Regions from separate parts of the Mesorhizobium dulcispinae genome, predicted to be linked through region 2. Evidence: predicted binding sites of a transcription regulator. Region 2 holds the regulator's gene; each other region holds the start of a gene.

Region 1 (7,104 bases), 380 kb from region 2:
CGCTGGCGCGGGGCGTCGAGCCGTTCCGCGCCTGGTTCACAGGGCGCAAGCGCTTCCAGGCTTCGACGCGCGCGGCACTCCCGGTCTTCGAGGCGGTCGGCTCGCGCATCCGCATCAATCCGCTGGCGCATTGGACGACATCGGACCAGGCCGACTACATGCGCGCGCATGCGCTGCGCGAAAATCCGCTGGTCGCCTATGGCTATCTCTCGATCGGCTGCTTCCCGTGCACGCAGCCGGTACAGCCTGGCGAGGACGCCCGCAGCGGCCGCTGGGCGGGGCACGCCAAGACCGAGTGCGGCATCCACCTGTCGGGGCTGGAGAAGTCGCTGACCGACGCATCCCTATAGGGTATGTTGATATTCAGGTGAGGCCGGCCTGCAAACGGCGGTTTCCTGCGCTTCCGGTGCTCCCGTACTTTGGTACGCTGCGCTCCGGTTCTCGGAAGCCACCGTTTTCGACTCGGCCTGACCTGAATCTCAACACACCCTGGGCGTTCTTTGAGCTTTAGGAATTGCTTGATGACTGAACCGACCAAATCGGAAACCCGCCTCTGGACCCCGAAGGGTTTCCGCGAGGACGAATGGACCCATGCAGAGAGCGCCGAGGCGCTTGCCGGCAATGGCCGTTTCATCCTGCCGCTACAGGTTTTTCTTGCGCTCGATGACGACACCCGCAAGTCGGCCAAGCAGCGCATCGGTGTGCTCCTGCTGCCCGGCGACGAGCTCGACAAGATCGTCGGCCTGCTCGACCAGCTGTCGCTAGTGGCGCTCGCTTTCCCGGCATTCAACGACGGCCGCTCCTTTTCCAAGGGCGAGCTGCTGCGCGCCCGCCATAACTTCAAGGGCGCGGTCCGCGCCACGGGCCAGGTGCTAGTCGACCAGCTGCCGCATATGTTGCGGCTCGGCTTCGACGAATTCGAGGTCTCCAACCCAGTGCTGCTGAAGCGGCTTGAGGAGGGACGCACCGGCGGCCTGCCGGTCTACTATCAGCCGGCGGTGGAGCCGGAAGCCAAGGGCCCGAAATATTCCTGGCGGCGCAAGCGTGCGGGCTGAGAGGCAGCCGCCACAACGCAGTCGAAAGGCACTCTACAAAAAGGAAGCGGCCTGCAGCTTTGGTCTGACCAAGCCTCTCATTTTCGACAGTCACTCAAGGGTGGAAATGGTCCGCAGGCCCTCTTTGCAGCAATCTGGTCAGACCACTTATGCGATTTGCACTTTCCCTTCCGTCATCTTGCCTTTAGGATAGGGCCATTATTTCGCGATCCGAAATAAATAGCCAGCAAAGGGAGGAGACGGCATGGCAGGCAAGAAGATACTGATGCTCGTTGGCGAGTTCAGCGAGGAATACGAGATTTTCGTCTTTGAGCAGGCCATGCATGCGGTCGGCCACACCGTCCATGTCGTCTGTCCGGACAAGAAGGCCGGCGATGTGCTAAAGACCTCGCTGCATGACTTCGAGGGCCATCAGACCTACACCGAAAAGCTCGGCCACGACTACATTCTCAACAAGACCTTCGCCGAGGTGAATCCGGCGGATTACGACGCGGTCTACGCCGCGGGCGGTCGCGGGCCGGAGTATATCCGCATCGACAAGCGCGTGCAGGCGCTGGTCAGGCATTTCCATGAAACCGGCAAGCCGATCTTCACAATCTGCCACGGCGTGCAGATCCTGATCGCCGTCGACGGCGTGGTGCGCGGCAAGGAAGTAGCGGCGCTGCACTATTGCGAGCCCGAGGTGACGCTCGCCGGCGGCACCTATATCGACGTTGCGCCGACCGGTGCGCATGTCGACGGTAATCTGGTGTCGGCGAAGGGATGGCCCGGCCTTGCCGCCTTCATGCGCGAGTGCCTGAAGGTGCTCGGGACCGAGATCCGCCATGGCGAAGCGCTGATGCGCGACGAGCGCAGGGCAGCCTAGCTCTACAGAGTGCGGGCTGCGCAAAGGGCGGCATATGGCTGAGCGTTGCTTAGCGATGCCGTTGTCCGCCCATTTTGTCCGCCTCGGCGCCTTCAAGGCGGTCGAGCAGGTCTGTCAGCCGCTTGGGCATCTCTTTCTCCAGACGAAAAGCCGGCAGCGTGCGCAGAAAGCGCTTTGTTGCCTCCGTGCCAAGCTGACGCCTGATATCCTTGGCGAGTTTGGCTCGCCTTTCGCCACCATTGCCGCTCATAATCCCAAAATCCTGTCTCGGCTTCGAAACTCCTCCAGGCCGGCAATGGTTCCCGTACGTGTCCCCAAGGGCAAGCGAAGACGCCCGGTACGGTAAAGTTTGAATTAATTTGGAGCGGTCCGAGGAGGGCGGCAGCCGGTGCTTGCCCCTTGATTTTTGACCCTTAAACCTCGATATCGGGCGCAAATCCAAACCAATCCGAATGACGGGAAACGGCGATGAGCGACCAGACAAAAGACGAACGCGCGCCCGAGGAAATCGAGGCCAGCCAGGCTTCCGGCGCCCAGGCTCCCGGCGAACGTGCGGAAGGCGGCGTCGACGGCGACTATGAAGCGCTTGTGCGGCTGCTGAAGGAAAACGAGGAGCTGAAGGACCGCGCGCTTCGCGTAGCTGCCGAAATGGAGAATCTGCGGCGCCGCACCGCGCGCGACGTGCATGATGCGCGCACTTACGCGGTGGCCAATTTCGCACGCGACATGCTGTCGGTGTCGGATAATCTGCGCCGCGCGCTCGATACCATTCCGGCCGAAGCCAAAGCCTCCGGCGATGCCGGCTTCAAGGCGCTGATCGAGGGTGTCGACCTCACCGAGCGCGCCATGCTGTCGGCGCTGGAGCGGCACGGCGTGAAGAAGCTTGCGCCGGAAGGCGAGAAGTTCGACCCGAACTTCCACCAGGCGATGTTCGAGGTGCCCAACGCCGACGTTCCGGCCGGCACCGTTGTCCAGGTCGTGCAGCCCGGCTACTCGATCGGCGAGCGCGTGCTGCGGCCGGCGATGGTCGGCGTCTCAAAGGGCGGCCCGAAGGCTGCCGCAACCGAGGCGCCGGTCGAGCCGGGCCCGGTGAACGAGCAGGCCGAGAAGGATGCTTGATTAGGGGAGTAAGGGAGTAGGGCAATAGGGCAGTAGGGCAGTAGGGATAGCGGCCGTACATTTCATTCGGCTTGTGCTATTTATAGTCCCTACTCACCTACTCCCTTACTGCCCTACTCCCTTATGTCCTTGAATCCCATCGAGCTGCTCGACTATGCCGGCGTCGCGGTCTTCGCGGCGACGGGCGCGCTTGCCGCGTCGCGCAAGGAGCTCGATATCATCGGTTTCCTGTTTTTGGCCAGCGTCACCGGCATCGGCGGCGGGACGCTGCGCGACGTCATCCTCAACCTGCCGGTGTTCTGGGTCGCCAACAACGGTTATGTGCTGATCTGCGCCGTTGTCGCCGTGCTCGTCTTCTTCAGCGCACACCGCGTCGAAAGCCGCTACAAGCTGCTGCTCTGGCTCGATGCGATCGGACTGGCCGCCTTCGCGGTGATGGGAGCGGCAAAGGGCCTGGCGATCACCGGCTCACCGGTGGTGTCTGTCATCACCGGGGTGCTCACCGCCACCTTCGGCGGCATATTGCGCGATCTACTCGCCGGTGAGCCCTCGGTGCTGCTGAGACCCGAAATCTATGTCACGGCGGCGCTTGCGGGTGCCGCGCTCTTCACGCTCTCAGACCTTGTCGGCATGCCGGCGCTTGCCTCAAGCCTGCTCGGCTTCGCGGCGGCTTTCCTGGTGCGCGGCGGAGCGCTCAAATTCGGCTGGTCGTTCCCGGCCTATAAGAGCCGGCCCGGGCGAAGGCCGGAGGATATTCCGTGACGAAGCGAATAGCGAATAGGGAGTAGCGAATAGGGCTATTGTGACCAGCCCACAATCGCTTACTTCATTCGCTATTCGCTATTCGCTATTCGCTATTCGCTGGCGTCAGGCGGCGAAACGCTGCCCTTCACCGCCATAGTAGTTGACGTAGCGGGCGCCGATTTCCTTGACCGGCATGACAACGAAGACGTCGACCGTCGAAAACTCGCGGTCGATGACGCAGCCGTCGCCGATGCGAGCGCCAACGCGCAGATAGCCCTTGACCAGCGGCGGCATGGCGGCGATCGCCGCCTTGGCGTTGACCGCCTCGATCGGCATCAGGTCCATCGAGCAGTAGCGGCCGGCCACCGCCCTGACATCCCAGGCCTGGTCGGTGCGGCAATGATGGGCGAGATAGGTGAGCGCCTCGGCATGCGCGGCCGGCACGGTGCCGTGGAACGAGGCGCAGCCGGTCATCACGCCGATGCCGTAATGGTTGATATAGGCCCAGATGCCTTGCCAGAGCGCCTCGATCGTGCGCTTGGAGCGGTATTCTGGCAGCACGCAGGAGCGGCCGAGCTCGAGGAAGCGCTGGCCCGGATGGCGCGCGACCAGCTTGGTCAGCTCGAATTCGCCCTCGGAATAGAAGCCGCCCGCGGCCGTGGCGATCTCCTGCCGCAGCAGGCGATAGGTGCCGACGATGCGGCGATGCTCGGGACCGGGAAGCGAGGTGTCGAAAACCAGGAGATGGTCGCAGAGCGGGTCGAAACGGTCGGCATCGCGCCGGTCCTGCGCCTGGAACAGATCCTTCCTCGCGCCAAGCTCGTCATAGAATACCCGATAGCGCACTTCCTGGGCGGCGGCGATCTCGGCCTCGTTGCGGGCAAGCCGCACTTCGAGGTTGCCGATACGGCCCAGCGTTGCGCCGCTTGCGACGGCGTCGACAGCACGCCCGCCGAGCAGGGCGCTGGCGTTCGGCCGAGTATCGCATTCAGGCATGACTGTATGCACGAGTGATTCTCCTTCGAGCCATCCCTCTTGGCACGGGGATACGGTGTAGGTGCAACAGGATTGTGACAGTACCGTGATACGGCGAGCCCGGCAATACTTCGTCGGCTGGGCAATACCCTCAACCGGCTATCTTATGGCTGCGAAAGCCAAGCAATCCAAGGCGTTCGGGAAAGTCTAAAAAATTCGTTACGCGGCAGCCTGGCTCTCGACGGCCTGGACGAGCGCATCGGGGTCGAGAGGCTTGGTAACGAAGCCGCTGGCGCCGTGGGCCAGCACGGTGTGGCGCGTCTTTTCCTGGCTGTCGGCCGAAAGCACCATGATCGGGATCGGCGGCACGGCAAGCGCTTCCTCGTGGCGGCGGATGGCGGCGATCGCGTCCAACCCGTCCATCACCGGCATGTGCAGGTCCATCAGGACGACGTCGAAACGATGCTTGAGGCCGGCGTCGGTGACGGCTTCGACCGCGGCCTTGCCGTTGCCGACGATCTTGACGCGATGTCCGGCCTTGAGAAGCGTGGCGCGGGCAAGCATGGCATTTATGTCATTGTCCTCGGCGATCAGCACGGACAGGCCCTGGTCGCGGCGGCGGACGGACGCGGTGCCGCGCGGCTGCGGCCGCGGCGCGGCGGGTGCCGGCACATGGCTGGTCAGCAGCACGCGCAGCAGCGTTTCGCCGCGCACCGGCCGGGCGAGGAATGTCGCGTAGCCGTTGGCGCGGAATTCGCCAAGCATGCCGCGATCGGTGGGCGCAATCAGGGTGACGGCCTCGCAGTCGACAAAACCGCCCTGACGCAGCCGCTTCAGCAGGCGGCCGTCGCTGTTTTCGAGCGCGGCATCGACCAGAAGCACGTTGCAGCCGGCGGCGAAGGCAGCGGCCTGGTCCGGCGTGGCGGCAATCTCGACGGCACCGCCATGCGCGCGGATGGTGCGGGCTATGGCATCGGCCTCGACGGCGTTCCTGGATACGATCACCGCGCGCCGGTCGGAGAGGATGCTCCGGCGATATTGCGGCGGTTCGGTTGCGGCGGTCGCCGGGATGTCGAAGACGAACTCGGATCCTTCGCCGAGCCGGCTCGAGACCGAAATCGTGCCGCCCATGGCGATCACCAGCCGCTTGGAGATGGCAAGACCGAGACCCGCGCCGCCATGCACCCTGGTCGAAGTGCCGTCGGATTGCTCGAACTCCTCGAAGATGTGCTCCATGTCCTCCTCGCGCAGCCCCGGACCGGTGTCGGCGATGGTGAAGCAGATGCGGTCGGTGCTCTCGGTGCGGGCGCGCGCGACGGTAAGCAGCACGCCGCCGGCGTCGGTGAACTTGACGGCATTGCCGATGAGATTGAGCAGCACCTGGCGTACGCGGCCGGGGTCGGCGGTGATCATCTGCGGCACGTCGGGCTCGACATGGCAGCCGAGGCCGATGTTCTTGGAGAAGGCCTTCGCCGCCAGGAGCTCGATGATGTTGTCGGCGATCTCGCGCAGCGACGTCGGCTGCGGTTCGGGATCGAAGCGGCCGGCCTCGATCTTGGAATAGTCGAGCAGGTCCTCGATCAGCGCGAGCAGCGAGCTCGCGGAAGTCGAGACGGCGCCGACATAGGTGCGCTGCTCGGGCGAGAGGTCGGTGTCGGCAAGCAGCTTCGCCATACCCATGATGCCGTTCATCGGCGTGCGGATCTCGTGGCTGACGGTGGCAAGGAAGCGCGACTTGGCCTGGCTGGCATATTCGGCCCGCTCGCGGGCGGTGATCAGCGAGGATTCAGCACGCTTGCGGGCGGTGATGTCGCGGGCGATCGCCCGGTGCGAAACAGCGCCTGTATCCCTGTCGCGCACCGAGAGCTCGATCCAGGAGAACCAGCGCGGCCCGTTCGGCGTGCGGATTGCGACGTCGGTGGAGCTCAGGCATTCATGGTCCGAGAAGGCGGCATCGGGCACGACGCCCACGTCTATGCCGAGCTCGGAAAGCGTCTTGCCGGCGAGATCGCGCTGGTCCGTGTCGACGAGCGAGGCGAAGACCTTGTTGGCGTAGACGATGTATCCGTCGCGGTCGCGATGGACGACGAGATCGCCGAGCGCATCGATCAGGCCGCGAAAACGCTCCTCGCTCTCCTGCATCTCCCACATGCGGTCGGCGAGCGTCTCGATCTCGGCGCGGCTGCGGGCGGCGGTCTCGTCGAGAAGCGCAACGGTGCGGCGCTCGATGCGCTGGTTGCGCATATGCATCACGAGGCCGCCCAGGCTCGTCGCCAGGAGGCCGATGGTGATGAAGGTCGGCGCCCCGGTGAGATGCGTCAGCCCGGCCAGCACGACGATCGCGAC
Region 2 (7,104 bases):
TCGATGAGTGCCGTTTCCGAAGCCGTGACTTCGTCCGCCGTGCGGACCAGAGAAGCGACGGTGCGCCGCTTCGCCTTCACCGACACGGTCTTCCGGGCGGCCACACGCGCTTCCGCCATCCTCGTGCTGGTCCTGCTCGGCGGTGTGGCGATCTCGCTGATCGCCGGCTCATGGGAAGCGCTGTCGAAGTTCGGCTTCTCCTTCCTGACCACCGAATCCTGGAACCCGGTCACCGAGAATTTCGGCGCCCTGGCGCCCATCTACGGCACCATCGTCACGTCGGCCATCGCCATTCTCATTGCCGTGCCGATCGGCATCGGCATCGCCGTCTTCCTCACCGAGCTCTGCCCGCGCCCGCTCCGACGCCCGATCGGCATCGCGGTCGAGCTGCTCGCCGGCATTCCTTCGATCATCTACGGCATCTGGGGCCTGTTCGTCTTCGCGCCCTTCCTGCAGACGACGGTGCAGCCCTTCATCATCAACCTTTTCCACGGCATACCCGGCCTTTCCAGCCTGTTTGCCGGTCCGCCCTACGGCATCGGCCTGCTGACGTCGTCGCTCATCCTTGCCATCATGGTGCTGCCGTTCATCACCTCGATCACCAAGGACGTGTTCGATACGGTGCCAGCGGTGCTGAAGGAATCGGCCTACGGCATCGGCTGCACGACCTGGGAAGTGACGCGGCGCGTGACCATCCCCTACACCCGCGTCGGCATCATGGGCGGCGTCATGCTCGGTCTCGGCCGCGCGCTCGGCGAGACTATGGCCGTCACCTTCGTCATCGGCAACGCGCACCGCATCAGCGCCTCGCTGTTTGCGCCGGGCACGACGATCTCGGCGACCATCGCCAACGAATTCACCGAGGCCGACGGCGAGCTCTATACGTCCTCGCTGGTGGCGCTCGGCCTGATCCTGTTCATCATCACCTTCATCATCCTCGCCATCGCGCGCTACATGCTGTTGCGCATCGATAGCCGCACGGGAGCATGACCGATGTCGGTAGCTATGTCGCTCCACCAGCGCCGCAAGCGCAAGAATGCCGTGATGATGGCGCTGTGCGTCATCGCGGCGGGCATCGGCCTTGCCTGGCTGGCGCTGATCCTCGGCGCGCTGATCTACAAGGGCCTGTCCGGCGTTTCGCTGGCGGTCTTTACCGAGATGACGCCGCCGCCCGGCGACGCCGGCGGCCTGCTCAACGCCATCTACGGCAGCATCGTGATGACCATCATCGGCATCGTCGTCGGCACGCCGATAGGCGTGCTCGCCGGAACCTATATGGCCGAGTACGGGCGCTTCTCGCGTCTCACCACGGTGGTGCGCTTCATCAACGACATCCTGTTGTCGGCGCCCTCGATCATCGTCGGCCTGTTCGTCTATGAGCTGTTGGTGCGGCCGATGGGGCATTTCTCGGCGATTGCCGGCGCGGTCGCGCTGTCGATCCTGGTGATCCCGGTCGTGGTGCGCACCACCGAGGACATGCTGAACCTAGTGCCCAATGCACTGCGCGAAGCCGGCACCGCGATCGGCGCGCCGCGCTGGGTGGTGATCCGCTCCGTCGCCTATCGCGCCGCACTCTCCGGCATCGTCACCGGCATATTGCTGGCGATCGCCCGCATTTCGGGCGAAACGGCGCCGCTGCTCTTCACCGCGCTCAACAATCAGTTCTGGTCGAGCAATCTCAACGCGCCGATGGCCAGCCTGCCGGTGACCATCTTCCAGTTCGCCCTAAGTCCCTACGAGGAATGGCAGCAACTGGCCTGGACGGGCGCACTCATAATCACCTTTACGGTTCTCGGGCTGAGCATTTTCGCCCGCAGCCTTACCGGACGCAGAGAGGACAGATGAAACCTATGTTGTCCACCGACCTTAACGTAGCCGAGACGGCCGTCGAGAAGGCCAAGATCGAGGTCAAGAACCTCAACTTCTACTATGGCCAGTCGAAGGCGCTGAAGGACATCAACCTGTCGCTGCCGGAGCGCAGCGTCACCGCTTTCATCGGACCGTCGGGCTGCGGGAAATCGACGCTGCTGCGCGTGCTGAACCGCATCTACGAGCTCTACCCGAAGCAGAGCGCCGAGGGTCAGGTACTGCTCGACGGCAAGAACATCCTCGACCGTTCGCAGGACCTCAACCTGCTCAGGACGAAGATCGGCATGGTGTTCCAGAAGCCGACGCCGTTCCCGATGTCGATCTACGAGAACATCGCCTTCGGCGTCAGGCTGTATGAGAAGATCAGCAAGGCCGAAATGGACAACCGGGTCGAGTCGGCACTGAAGCGCGCCGCACTTTGGAGCGAGGTCAAGGACAAGCTCAACGCCAGCGGCCAGAGCCTTTCGGGCGGCCAGCAGCAGCGGCTCTGCATCGCCCGCACGGTGGCGGTGAAGCCGGAGGTCATCCTGCTCGACGAGCCGGCATCGGCACTCGATCCGCTGTCGACCGCCAAGATCGAGGAGCTGATCGACGAATTGCAGGCCGACTACACGATCGTGATCGTCACCCACAACATGCAGCAGGCGGCGCGCGTGTCGCGGCAGACGGCGTTCATGTATCTCGGCGAGCTGGTCGAGTTCGACCGGACCGAGAAGATCTTCACCTCGCCCCGCGAGAAGCGCACGCAGGACTACATCACCGGCCGCTTCGGCTGAGTTCATACGAGGACATAACCATGGCGCATACGGTCGCTTCCTTCGACGAGGATCTGAGGCAGATCAGCCAGCTCATCCGTGACATGGGCGATCTCGCCGGCTCGATGGTCGGCGCATCGACCAAGGCCCTGCTGAACTCCGACAACGCGCTGGCGCAGCGCGTGGTTTCCGACGACGCCATCATGGACGCGCGGCAGCGCGAGCTCGACGATCGCGCCATCACGCTGATCGCCAAACGCCAGCCGATGGCCGACGACCTGCGCAGCGTGGTCGGCGCCATCCGCATGGCCGGCGACCTCGAGCGCATCGGCGACCTCGCCAAGAACATCGCCAAGCGCGTCGGTTCCGTCGGCGTCAGCGCCGCGCCACGCGACCTGTCGCACTCCATCGACTCCATGGCGCAACTGGTGCTGATCCAGGTCCAGGGCGTGATCGAGGAATACACGGCGGGCGACGCCACGGCGCTCGCCAAGCTCCGGAACGACGACGAGCGCATCGACGTCAAATACACCTCCGTCTTCCGCGAGCTCCTGACCTACATGATGGAGGATCCGCGCAACATCACGGCCTGCACCCATCTCCTGTTCTGCGCCAAGAATCTGGAGCGCATCGGCGACCACGTGACCAATATCGCCGAGAACGCCTATTATGTGCTGACCGGCACGCAATTGCCCGCGAACCGTCCGAAACAGGACGAGACGGCGATGTCGGCGCCGGCGGCCTGACAGCGAAGGTACCTGCTATATGATCGCCCCACGCATCATGGTGGTGGAGGACGAGGAGCCGCTGGGGGTGCTGCTCCGCTACAATCTCGAATCCGAGGGCTACCAGGTAGAAGTGGTGACCCGCGGCGACGAGGCTGAAATCCGCCTGCAAGAGAACGTGCCCGACCTTCTGGTGCTCGACTGGATGGTGCCGGCGGTTTCCGGCATCGAGCTTTGCCGCCGGCTGAGGATGCGGCCCGAGACCGAACGGCTGCCGATCATCATGCTAACGGCGCGCGGCGAGGAAAGCGACAGGGTGCGCGGCCTCTCGACGGGCGCCGACGATTACCTGGTCAAGCCGTTCTCGACGCCGGAATTCATGGCCCGGGTCAAGGCGCTGCTGCGCCGCGCCAAGCCGGAGGTGCTGTCCAGCGTGCTCAAGGTCGGCGACATCGTGCTCGACCGCGAATCGCACCGCGTTTACCGCAAGAAGAGCGAGATCAGGCTCGGGCCGACCGAATTCCGGCTGCTCGAATTCATGATGCGGCATCCCGGCCGGGTGTTCTCGCGCAGCCAACTGCTCGACAATGTCTGGGGCGAGACGATCTATATCGACGAGCGCACCGTGGACGTGCATGTCGGGCGCCTGCGCAAGGCGGTCAACAACGGCCGCATGCCCGATGTGATCCGCACCATCCGCGGGGCAGGGTACGCGATCAGGGAAGACTAGGTCCTCGCATCGCAACCGTCGGGATTGGCCGAGGCATCCTCAACGTCATCATCCCAGGGCGAAGCAGGAGCGAAGCTCCGTCGCGGAGACCCTGGGATCCATGCCGTGACCTCGCGCGAAGAGTAAAGGCGGCGCAAGACAGAGGTCGTTCTGCACCGCCGCAACGCTCGTATGTAACGGCATGGATCCTAGGGTCTTCGCCGCGTCGCTTCGCTCCTTGCTTCGCCCTAGGATGACGAAGCGATGGGAGTTTGGGCCACTCCAAACGATAGCGAACGCCAGATCAGGCTACGTTCTTTCCAGCAGCGCCCGCCCGCGCCTGTACGCCCGGCGCGAAGATCTCCTGATCGACGAAGGTCAGCGCGCGCATGGCGCAGCCTTCTCGGATCAGCGGCAATTCGTTCGGCTCGGTGTCGAAGGAGATCGACTGCGAGTGCTGGCCGCCGGCGGTCTGGGCGATCGCCTCGCGCAGCGATGGCTCGATCAGGTCGAAGGCGGCGGCGCTGACGCCGACCATGGCGACCGGCGCAGGGTCGATCAGCGCGAACAGGCTGCCGAGGCCGAAGCCCAGCGCCTCGCCCGCCCGGCGATAGGCCTCGCGCTCCGGGCCATCCTTCTCGCGTGCCTTGGCGGCAAGCGCGCGCATGTCGGCGTCGCCGACATCGACCGGCTCGGCGTCCTCGCTCATCTTCATGGCGCTGCGCCAGATAGCGTAGTTGCCGGCATAGGCCTCGACGCAGCCGCGGCGCCCGCAGCGGCAGAGTGCGCCGCCCGGACGGTGGATCATGTGGCCGAACTCGCCGCCGGAAGAATGCGTGCCGGTGAACAGCTCGCCCTTCAGCACCAGCCCCATGCCGATGCCGTGCGAGAGCAGGATGGCGATGAAATTGTCGCGATAGCGATCGGGGTCGCGCCATTGCAGCGCTACGGCCATCATGTTGCAGTCGTTCTCCATGGTGGCCGGAATGCCGAATTCTCTTTCCAGTATGTCGGCGAAGGGAATGTCGGTCAGCGGCGTGATCGGCGACCACAGCATGGCGCGAGCATGGGAATCTGTGATGCCCTGGATGCCCATGGCGATGCGGGCGACGCTGCGGACATCGAGGTCCGGATCCTCCAGCCGGCGCCGGACGATCGCTGTGCACTCGCCGATCAGCTCGTCGCGCGGCATGGTCAGCGTATCGAGACGCCGCTGTTCCTCGGCGATGACCTGGCCGGCATAGTCGATGACGGCGACGGAGAGGAAATTGAGCGACAGCACCACCGTCACCACCGCCGCCGCCTCCGGGTTGAGGGCGAGGCCGACCTGCGGTCGGCCGCGCTTCAGCGATGCGGTCTCGCTCGGCTTGCTCTCGGCCAGGATGCCTTCCTGGATCAGGTCCGAGGAGATCGCCGAAATGGTCGAGTGGCTGAGCCCGGTGGTCGCGGCGATCTCCGTGCGCGACGGCTGGCCGGCCCGGCGCACGGCCGAGAGCACCATGGCGCGATTGCGCCGGCGCAGGTCGTCGTGGCGGATTCCGACCGACATCTTCTCTCCCTCCCGGTCAGCGCGGCCTCTTGATAATGCATGGGCCGTCGGCGACGCGCCAGATCGGTTCGGTTGCGGACACAGCCACCGAACCGCCCTGGATTTGTTTCATTCCACTCAGCGGAAAGCGGTTCTTCGCTTCCTCCAGGCTGTTGCGGGATAGTGGCAGAAGCGGCCGGGACTGTCATTATTTATTGCGGGACTCGAAAAAAAGTTCGAGACACCTCAAAACCATCAGAATCGCAGTTGACAGCGCTTCGGCGTTCGATCAGTATTTTTTCGAGGCTCGAAAAAAAGCCTCTGTGCCGGCCTTCGGGCCAGTCTGGGTCGCGCCGCAACGGCGCAGGGAGGAAATCATGAAGAGATTCGCAGCCGCCATGCTGGCGGGTGTCGCTATGTCGTTGACGCTGGCGTCGGTCGCAGAGGCGAAGGACAAGGTGATCGGCGTTTCGTGGTCGAATTTCCAGGAAGAGCGCTGGAAGACCGACGAAGCGGCGATGAAGAAAGCCATCGAAGCTGCCGGCGACAAATACATCTCCGCCGACGCGCAGTCCAATCCGGGCAAGCAGCTGACCGACGTCGAGAGCTTGATCTCGCAAGGCGCCAACTCCCTGATCATCCTAGCGCAGGACGCCTCGGCGATCGGCCCGGCGGTGCAGAAGGCGCTCGACGAAGGCATTCCGGTGGTCGGCTACGACCGCCTGATCGAGAACAAGGACGTGTTCTACCTGACCTTCGACAACAAGGAAGTCGGCCGCATGCAGGCCCGCGAGGTGTTCAAGGTCAAGCCCGAAGGCAACTATGTCTTCATCAAGGGCTCGGGCGCCGATCCGAACGCCGATTTCCTGTTCTCGGGCTCGATGGAAGTGCTGAAGGAAGCCATCGACAGCGGCAAGGTCAAGAATGTCGGCGAGGCCTATACGGACGGCTGGCTGCCTGCCAACGCGCAGAAGAACATGGAGCAGTTCCTGACCGCCAACGACAACAAGGTCGACGCTGTCGTGGCGGCCAATGACGGCACCGCCGGCGGCGTCGTCGCGGCGCTGACGGCGCAAGGCCTGGCCGGCACCGTTCCGGTCTCCGGCCAGGACGGCGACCACGCGGCGCTCAACCGCATCGCGCTCGGCACGCAGACGGTGTCGGTGTGGAAGGACGCGCGCGAGCTCGGCAAGAACGCCGCCGAGATCGCCTCGCAGCTCGCCGACGGCAAGAAGATGGCCGACATCGCCGGCGCCAAGGACTTCACGACGCCCGGCGGCAACACCGTCAAGTCGCTGTTCCTGACCCCGGTCGCGATCACCAAGGACAATCTCAACGTCGTCATCGACGCCGGCTGGATCAAGAAGGACGAGGTCTGCGCCGGCGTTGCCGCCGGCAGCGTCGCGGTCTGCAACTGATCCGGCCGACGTCTGTTCAAATCCTGACGCCGCGGCCCAAGGCCGCGGCGTTTCTCAAAAAGCGCTTCCCGCTCAGATGAAGCGGGAAACCGCTGGAGCA
Region 3 (7,104 bases), on a different contig from region 2:
GGCGCTGTGCTTATCCGGACCAACTTGATCCAGAGCGGGGTGATGCCTATTTGCGGGCCATCACGTAAATCGAACGCGCTTCCACGCATGCGGCCCAAAGGGCGGCATGGCCGCGCCCTGGAGCTTTGTCATGTTGGAAACCCATACCTTGGCTGAACATCAACCCAAACTCGGTGAATTCGGCTTCGCCGGCGACGACCATGTCGTGCCTTACGAGGTCGCGCCGCTCGACGTGCGCGGCCGCACCGTGCAGCTCGGGTCGATGCTCGACGCCATCCTCAGCCGCCATGATTATCCCGAACCAGTCGCGCGCCTGCTGGCCGAGGCCTGCGTGCTTACCGTGCTGCTCGGCACGTCGCTGAAGTTCGAGGGCAAGTTCATTCTGCAGACCCGCACGGACGGGCCGGTCGACATGCTGGTGGCGGACTTCACCACGCCGCATGCGCTGCGCGCCTATGCGCGCTTCGACGCCGATCGGCTGCAGGCTGCGATTGCCGCCGGGGAGACCTCGCAGCAGAAACTGCTCGGCACCGGCGTCCTGGCGCTGACCATCGATCAGGGCGCGCACACCCAGCGTTATCAGGGTATCGTCCAGCTCGACGGCACGTCGCTGGAGGAGGCCGCGCGCACCTATTTCCGCCAGTCGGAGCAGATTCCGACCGAAATCAGGATGTCGGTCGCCAAGCTGGTGACACCGGGTCCCGGCGGCGCTCGCGAGCAGTGGCGCGCCGGCGGCATTCTGGCGCAGTTCCTGCCGCAGGCGCCCGAACGCATGCACGTGCCCGACATTTCGGGCGGCGACGGCGATCCGCGGGACGTGGCGCACGAACCGGCCGACAATTCCTGGCGGGAATTGCTGGCGCTGCTGGGCACCATCGAGCCGACCGAGCTGATCGATCCGACGGTGGGCGCCGAGCGGCTGCTCTACCGGCTGTTCCACGAGCACGGCGTGCGCGTTTTCCGCAACGTGCCGGTTGCCGACCAGTGCTCCTGCTCGCGCGAGAAGATCCGCGGCATCCTCGAGGGCTTTTCGGCCTCGGAGATCAAGGACTCGACCGAGGACGGCGGCATCCATGTCGCTTGCGAGTTCTGCTCGACGCAGTACGACTTCGATCCGGCTGAATTCGCTGCAGAATAAGGCTCCTGCCTTCTCCCCGTTCCACGGGGAGAAGGTCTCCGAAGGGCGGATGAGGGGCAGCGCCGGCGTTGGCCTTGCAAGCGCCCCTCGCTCCGTCCGAAAGAAAATCCCAAAACCTGGCGCTGCCGCTCATTGCCCTGCCGGGCATTTCTCCCCGTAAACGGGGAGAAAGAGGCTGCCGCGTAGGGTTTCGCCCTTAATTCACCGTCCGTCGTGTTCCCGGCATGTCAAGGGAGAAGGCGGGGATGGCGACGTCGAACGTCTCGCCGCGCCCGTTGCGCATCGTGTAGTGGCCGACCATAATCCCGGACGGCGTCGAGAGCGGGCATCCCGATGTATACTGATAGCTGTCGCCGGGGTTGAGCTCCGGCTGGTCGCCGACGACGCCGGCGCCGCGCACTTCCTCGACGCGGCCGCGTCCGTCGGTGATGTGCCAATAGCGCGACAGAAGCTGCACGAACTCGTCCGACCGGTTGTCGATCGTCACCTGGTAACCCCAAACATAGCGGTTCTCGGACGGATCGGAACGGTCCTCCAGGTAGAACGGCCTGACCTGCACTTCGATGTTGCGCGTGACGGCGCGATACATGAGCCACTCCGGTTTGCCGGCTCAGGGAACATTTATCGCGCTTCGCGGTTGTTACGCTAGGCGCCATCCGTCCTGCCGGCTTTCCACCGCACGTGCCGACAAACAATGTCATTTAAGTGACACATGACAATGTTGGTGTGCACAAACCGTGCGGGCGACTCGGGCGCTCTGTCGACTGATGAAACGGCCGCGGGCGGCCTTTCCGGAGTGACCAGATCTCGATGGAACTGACCCTCGCAGCCGCCTTTGCCTCGTCAGCCCTTCTTCTTTCCAATCTCGCCAGCATCATGCTCGCTTCATCGCGGCTGAAGGCGCGTCGCGTCATTCCCGCACCCTCCGGCAAGCAGCTGCCGGTCTCCATCGTCGTTCCGTCGCGGGGCGTGGAGCCGTTCACCGAAGAGACGCTCGAGCGCGCTCTCTCGCTAGACTGGCCGCGCTACGAGCTGATCTTCTGCGTCGCTCATGCCCAGGATCCCGTGGTCGGGCTGATCAATGCCGCGATCGCGCGCTTCCCCGGGATTCCGGCGCGGTTGCTCGTCGGCGATGACAGGATCAGCGCCAATCCCAAGCTTAACAACTGCGTCAAGGGCTGGCAGGCGGCCCGGCACGATTGGGTGATCCTTGCCGATTCCAACGTGCTGATGCCCAAGGACTATGTCCAGCATCTGATGGCGGCCTGGCGGCCGGACACCGGCCTCGTCTGCTCGACACCGATCGGCTCGCGGCCAGACGGTTTTTGGGCCGAGGTCGAATGCGCCTTCCTCAACACGCTGCAGGCGCGCTGGCAATATGCGGGCGAGGCGCTCGGCCTTGGCTTCGCCCAGGGCAAGAGCATGTTGTGGAACAAGCCGATGCTCGACGCTCATGGCGGCATCCAGGCTTTAGCCGCCGAGATCGCCGAGGATGCGGCGGCCACCAAGCTGGTCAACAGCCTGGGCCTCCGGGTCAATCTCGTGGCCTCGCCCTTTGAGCAGCCGCTCGGCCAGCGCACGCTCGCCGAAATCTGGTCGCGCCAGGCGCGCTGGGCGCGGCTGCGCCGCGTTACCTTCCCATTGTTCTTCGCGCCCGAGATCCTGACCGGTGTGGTTATGCCGCTGATTTTGGCACTCGTCGCGGCGGCAAGCGCCGGCGTCAGCCTGCCCACGACTGCGCTTTGCGTGCTGGCGATCGCCTATGTACCGGAGTGCCTGCTTGCCTGGTCCAAGGGCTGGTACCTGTCGCCGCGCAGCGTCACCGCGATGGTCGTCCGCGACGCGATGCTTCCCACCATATGGGCGCGCGGCTGGCTGGGCGGGGCCGTCGAATGGCGCGGCAACGCAATGACCATCAGCAACAGCGGGATGACTGAACTCGAAGAGATTGCTTGAGCCGGCTGTGGCTCAAACAATCTTTTGTCGCCGTCGGGGCCTGTTATTTCGCCGCCTTGAGTGCCTGTTCGACGTCGGAGAGCAGGTCGTCGGCATCCTCAAGCCCCACAGACAAGCGCAGCGTGCCGGGCCCGATGCCGAGTTCGGCGCGCGCCTCGTCGCTCAGATTCTTGTGCGTGGTGGTCGCCGGATGGGTGATCAGGCTCTTGGCGTCGCCGAGATTGTTGGAGATCAGCACGATGTCGAGCGCGTTCTGGAAGGCGAAGGCCGCCTGCTTGCCGCCCTTGACGTCGAGGCAGATCAGCGTCGAGCCGCCCGACATCTGCTTCCTGACGACATCCGCCTGCGGATGGTCGGCACGGCCCGGATAGATGACGCGGGCGATCTGCGGCCGTCCAGCCAGGAAGTCGGCGATCTTGCCGGCGCTTTCGGTCTGCTGGCGCACGCGCAGCGGCAGCGTCTCCAGGCCCTTGAGCAGCGTCCAGGCGTTGAAGGGCGACAGGCTCGGGCCGGTGTGGCGGAAATAGTCGTGCAGGTTCTCGTCGATCCACTTCTTGTCCGACAGGATGACGCCGCCGAGGCAGCGGCCCTGTCCGTCGATATGCTTGGTCGCCGAATAGACCACGATATGGGCGCCGAGCTGCAGGGGCTTTTGCTGGAGCGGCGTGGCAAACACATTGTCGACGATCACGCGCGCGCCGATCGAGTTGGCTAAAGCGGCGACGGCGGCAATGTCGACCACTTCCAGCGTCGGGTTGGTCGGGCTTTCCAGGAAGAACAGCTTGGTGTTGGGCCTGACCGCCTTTTCCCAATTGGCGATGTCGGTGCCGTCGACCAGCGTCGCTTCGATGCCGTAGCGCGGCGCCAGCGTCTCGACCACCCAGCGGCAGGAGCCGAACAGCGCCCGGGCCGCGACGATATGGTCGCCGGCCTTGACGCTGCAGAGAAGTGCCGCGGACACCGCCGCCATGCCGGAAGCGGTGGCCCGGGCATCTTCCGCGCCTTCCAGCGCGCACATGCGCTTTTCGAACATGTCGACCGTCGGGTTGGCGTAGCGCGAATAGATGAAGCCCGGCTCCTCGCCCTTGAAACGGGCTTCCGCCGCTTGCGCCGTTTCGTAGACATAGCCCTGGGTGAGATACATCGCCTCGGCGGTCTCGCCGAAGCCGGAACGCAATGTCCCGCCATGCACGAGTGCGGTCTGAGGCTTCCAGTTACGCGTCTTGCTCATCGCCCTATTTCCAAACACAAAAAAACCGGCCGCGACGTCGCAACCGGTCCATACGGCCTTGCGGCCAGCGGTCCTTTAGCGACTTGTTTAACGTGGCTGCAAGCCGACCGGCCAAATCACCACGGGATAACGACCCTTTAGACCTCGCCCGCGCTTGCGTCAATTGCCGGCTTGATTAAGAGGTTTGTACCAGGCTGGAGCGTGCGACCATGCGCCTGCCCGGCCTTTGGAGCAATTCCAGGAAAAGTGTGAAACGGATTTCCGTCCGGAATTGCGTCAAAACAAAGAGGTAGAGCGGTTCGCCGTTTTCGTGAAACGGCGAATTGCTCTAGCGGAGCCAGACCCTTGCGGCAGACAGGCATTCTTCCGGATCAGGACATCGCGGCGCTGTTCGAGGCGGGCGCGCTGAAATCGCCGCGCGCGCTCGATACCAACCAGATTCAGCCGGCCAGCCTCGATCTGAGGCTGGGCGACAAGGCCTTCCGCGTCCGCGCCTCCTTCCTGCCCGGTCCCGATCACTTGGTTTCCGACAAGCTCGACCGGCTGAAGCTGCACGAGATCAACCTCACCGAAGGCGCGGTGCTGGAGACGGGCTGCGTCTATATCGTGCCGCTGCTCGAGAGCCTGGCGCTGCCGGCGCAAGTCTCGGCCTCCGCCAACCCGAAGAGCTCGACCGGGCGGCTGGACATCTTCACGCGCGTCATGACCGACCGCGGCCACGAGTTCGACAAGATCGCTGCCGGCTATCGTGGTCCGCTCTACCTGGAGGTCAGCCCGCGCACTTTCCCGATCGTCGTGCGCACCGGCTCGCGCCTGTCGCAGATCCGCTTCCGCACCGGCAATGCGGTGCTTTCGGAGAGTGAATTGCGCGACCTCCACCGCGCCGAGATGCTGGTCGCCACCGAGCCGCCCAACATCTCTGGCGGCGGCATAGCGCTCTCCATCGATCTCGACGGCGACAAGGACGGTCTTGTCGGCTATCGCGGCAAGCACCACACCGGCCTCGTCGACGTCGACAAGCGCGCCGCGCAGGATGTCGTCGACTTCTGGGAGCCGCTCTACAAGAGCGGCGCCGGCGAACTGGTGCTCGACCCGGACGAGTTCTACATCCTGGTCTCTCGCGAAGCCGTGCATGTGCCGCCGCTCTATGCTGCCGAGATGACGCCCTTCGACCCACTGGTCGGCGAGTTCCGCGTCCACTATGCCGGCTTCTTCGACCCGGGCTTCGGCCATTCCGCCGCCGGCGGCAGCGGCAGCCGCGCGGTGCTCGAAGTGCGCAGCCACGAGGTGCCGTTCATCCTCGACCACGGCCAGATCGTCGGCCGCCTGGTCTACGAGCATATGCTCAAGCGCCCGCGGGCGCTTTACGGCAGCGACCTCGGCTCCAACTATCAGGCGCAGGGGCTCAAGCTCTCCAAGCATTTCCGCGCCGCGCGCTGATCCATCTGCACAGCCTGACGGCACTTGCCTGGCCTGGCTCGCCATGCTTGGCTGCGCTTCACTTATCCAGAAACCTGACTGAGGGAGACGAAAATGCAGATATCCAGATGGATCGTATCGGCAGCGGCGGCCGCCATGCTGGCGCTTGGCGCCGGTTCCGCCATCGCGGCGGAAAAGATCAAGATCGGCACCGAGGGCGCCTATCCGCCCTTCAACACCATCACGCCGGACGGCAAGGTCGAGGGCTTCGACATCGATATCGCCAACGCGCTCTGCGCCCAGATGAAGGTCGAATGCGAGATCGTCACCCAGGACTGGGACGGCATCATTCCGGCCCTTCAGGCCAAGAAGTTCGACGCCATCATCGCCTCGATGAGCATCACCGAAGAACGCAAGAAGCAGGTCGCCTTCACCCACAAATACTACACCACGCCGCTTTCGCTGGTCGCGCTCAAGGATAGCGACATCGCTTCCACCGAGCCGGCGGCGCTCGCCGGCAAGACCGTCGGCGCCCAGGCCTCGACCACCCAGGCCAACTACGCTCAGGACGTCTACGCCAAGGCCGGCGCCGAGGCGAAGCTCTATCCGACCCAGGAAGAGGCGGTCACCGATCTTCTCAACGGCCGGCTCGACGCCGTCATCTCGGACAAGTTCGTGCTGGTCGACTGGATGAAGAAGGCGAGCGACGGCTGCTGCAAGCTGGTCGGCGACGTCAAGGGCACCGAGACCGAAGCCGGCATTGCCGTGCGCCTGGAGGACACCGCGCTGCGCGACAGGCTGAACGCGGCCATCGACGCTATCGTCGCCGACGGCACCTACAAGAAGATTCAGGCCAAGTATTTCGACTTCGATATCTATTGAGGTTGAGCCTCTTCCCCTTCTCCCTTGTGGGAGAAGGTGTCGCCGAAGGCGACGGATGACGGGTGCTGGACGGAGTGAGGCGCCTCATTTCTTCCAGCACCCCTCATCCGTCTTGGCGCTGACGCGCCAATCCACCTTCTCCCACAAGGGGAGAAGGGAAGGTCGGTGCTACAGCGCCTTCACCGCCACCTTCACCGGCTTTTCGATCTCCAGCGGGTTGCGCAGCGGCAGGCCGAAATCCTTGGCCTCGATCTCGAAGGTATCGCCGGCCTCGGTCCTGACGCCGTCGGCGAAGGACAGCGTCGCGGTGCCGAACATGTGCACATGCACGTCGCCCGGCTGGCGGAAGGCCGAGTATTTGAAATGGTGATGCTCGAGATTGGCGATGGTGTGCGACATGTTCGCCTCGCCCGACAGGAACGGCTTTTCCCAAAGCACCTTGCCGTCGCGCCAGATGCGCGATGAGCCCCTGATGTCG

The links. The regulator PhoB, encoded in region 2, activates phosphate uptake and scavenging genes when phosphate is short. The targets are predictions, from matches to a motif close to TGTCATNNANCTGTCAT.
Region 1: olsB (l-ornithine N(alpha)-acyltransferase) is a predicted target of PhoB. The motif match lies at 4,843-4,859, and genes of this name have one in related genera.
Region 3: RFN30_RS20005 (ceramide glucosyltransferase) is a predicted target of PhoB. The motif match lies at 1,834-1,850, and genes of this name have one in related genera.

The regions. Positions count from the first base shown of each region.
Region 1 covers NZ_JAVIIY010000003.1:163,136-170,239, reverse strand. Annotated here, with positions in the region: gene RFN30_RS08735 (phosphoadenylyl-sulfate reductase) at 1-350, shown strand, start outside; gene RFN30_RS08730 (DUF934 domain-containing protein) at 522-1,055, shown strand; gene RFN30_RS08725 (DJ-1/PfpI family protein) at 1,300-1,920, shown strand; gene RFN30_RS08720 (hypothetical protein) at 1,970-2,170, opposite strand; gene grpE (nucleotide exchange factor GrpE) at 2,389-3,039, shown strand; gene RFN30_RS08710 (trimeric intracellular cation channel family protein) at 3,169-3,801, shown strand; gene olsB (l-ornithine N(alpha)-acyltransferase) at 3,907-4,791, opposite strand; gene RFN30_RS08700 (ATP-binding protein) at 4,978-7,104, opposite strand, start outside.
Region 2 covers NZ_JAVIIY010000003.1:545,107-552,210, reverse strand. Annotated here, with positions in the region: gene pstC (phosphate ABC transporter permease subunit PstC) at 4-990, shown strand; gene pstA (phosphate ABC transporter permease PstA) at 994-1,845, shown strand; gene pstB (phosphate ABC transporter ATP-binding protein PstB) at 1,842-2,645, shown strand; gene phoU (phosphate signaling complex protein PhoU) at 2,666-3,370, shown strand; gene phoB (phosphate regulon transcriptional regulator PhoB) at 3,390-4,079, shown strand; gene RFN30_RS10580 (ROK family transcriptional regulator) at 4,363-5,607, opposite strand; gene xylF (D-xylose ABC transporter substrate-binding protein) at 5,964-7,004, shown strand.
Region 3 covers NZ_JAVIIY010000009.1:84,150-91,253, reverse strand. Annotated here, with positions in the region: gene RFN30_RS20015 (Hsp33 family molecular chaperone) at 107-1,138, shown strand; gene apaG (Co2+/Mg2+ efflux facilitator ApaG/CorD) at 1,335-1,727, opposite strand; gene RFN30_RS20005 (ceramide glucosyltransferase) at 1,949-3,094, shown strand; gene RFN30_RS20000 (O-succinylhomoserine sulfhydrylase) at 3,138-4,325, opposite strand; SAM riboswitch at 4,381-4,458, opposite strand; gene RFN30_RS19995 (2'-deoxycytidine 5'-triphosphate deaminase) at 4,671-5,765, shown strand; gene RFN30_RS19990 (ABC transporter substrate-binding protein) at 5,859-6,626, shown strand; gene araD1 (AraD1 family protein) at 6,795-7,104, opposite strand, start outside.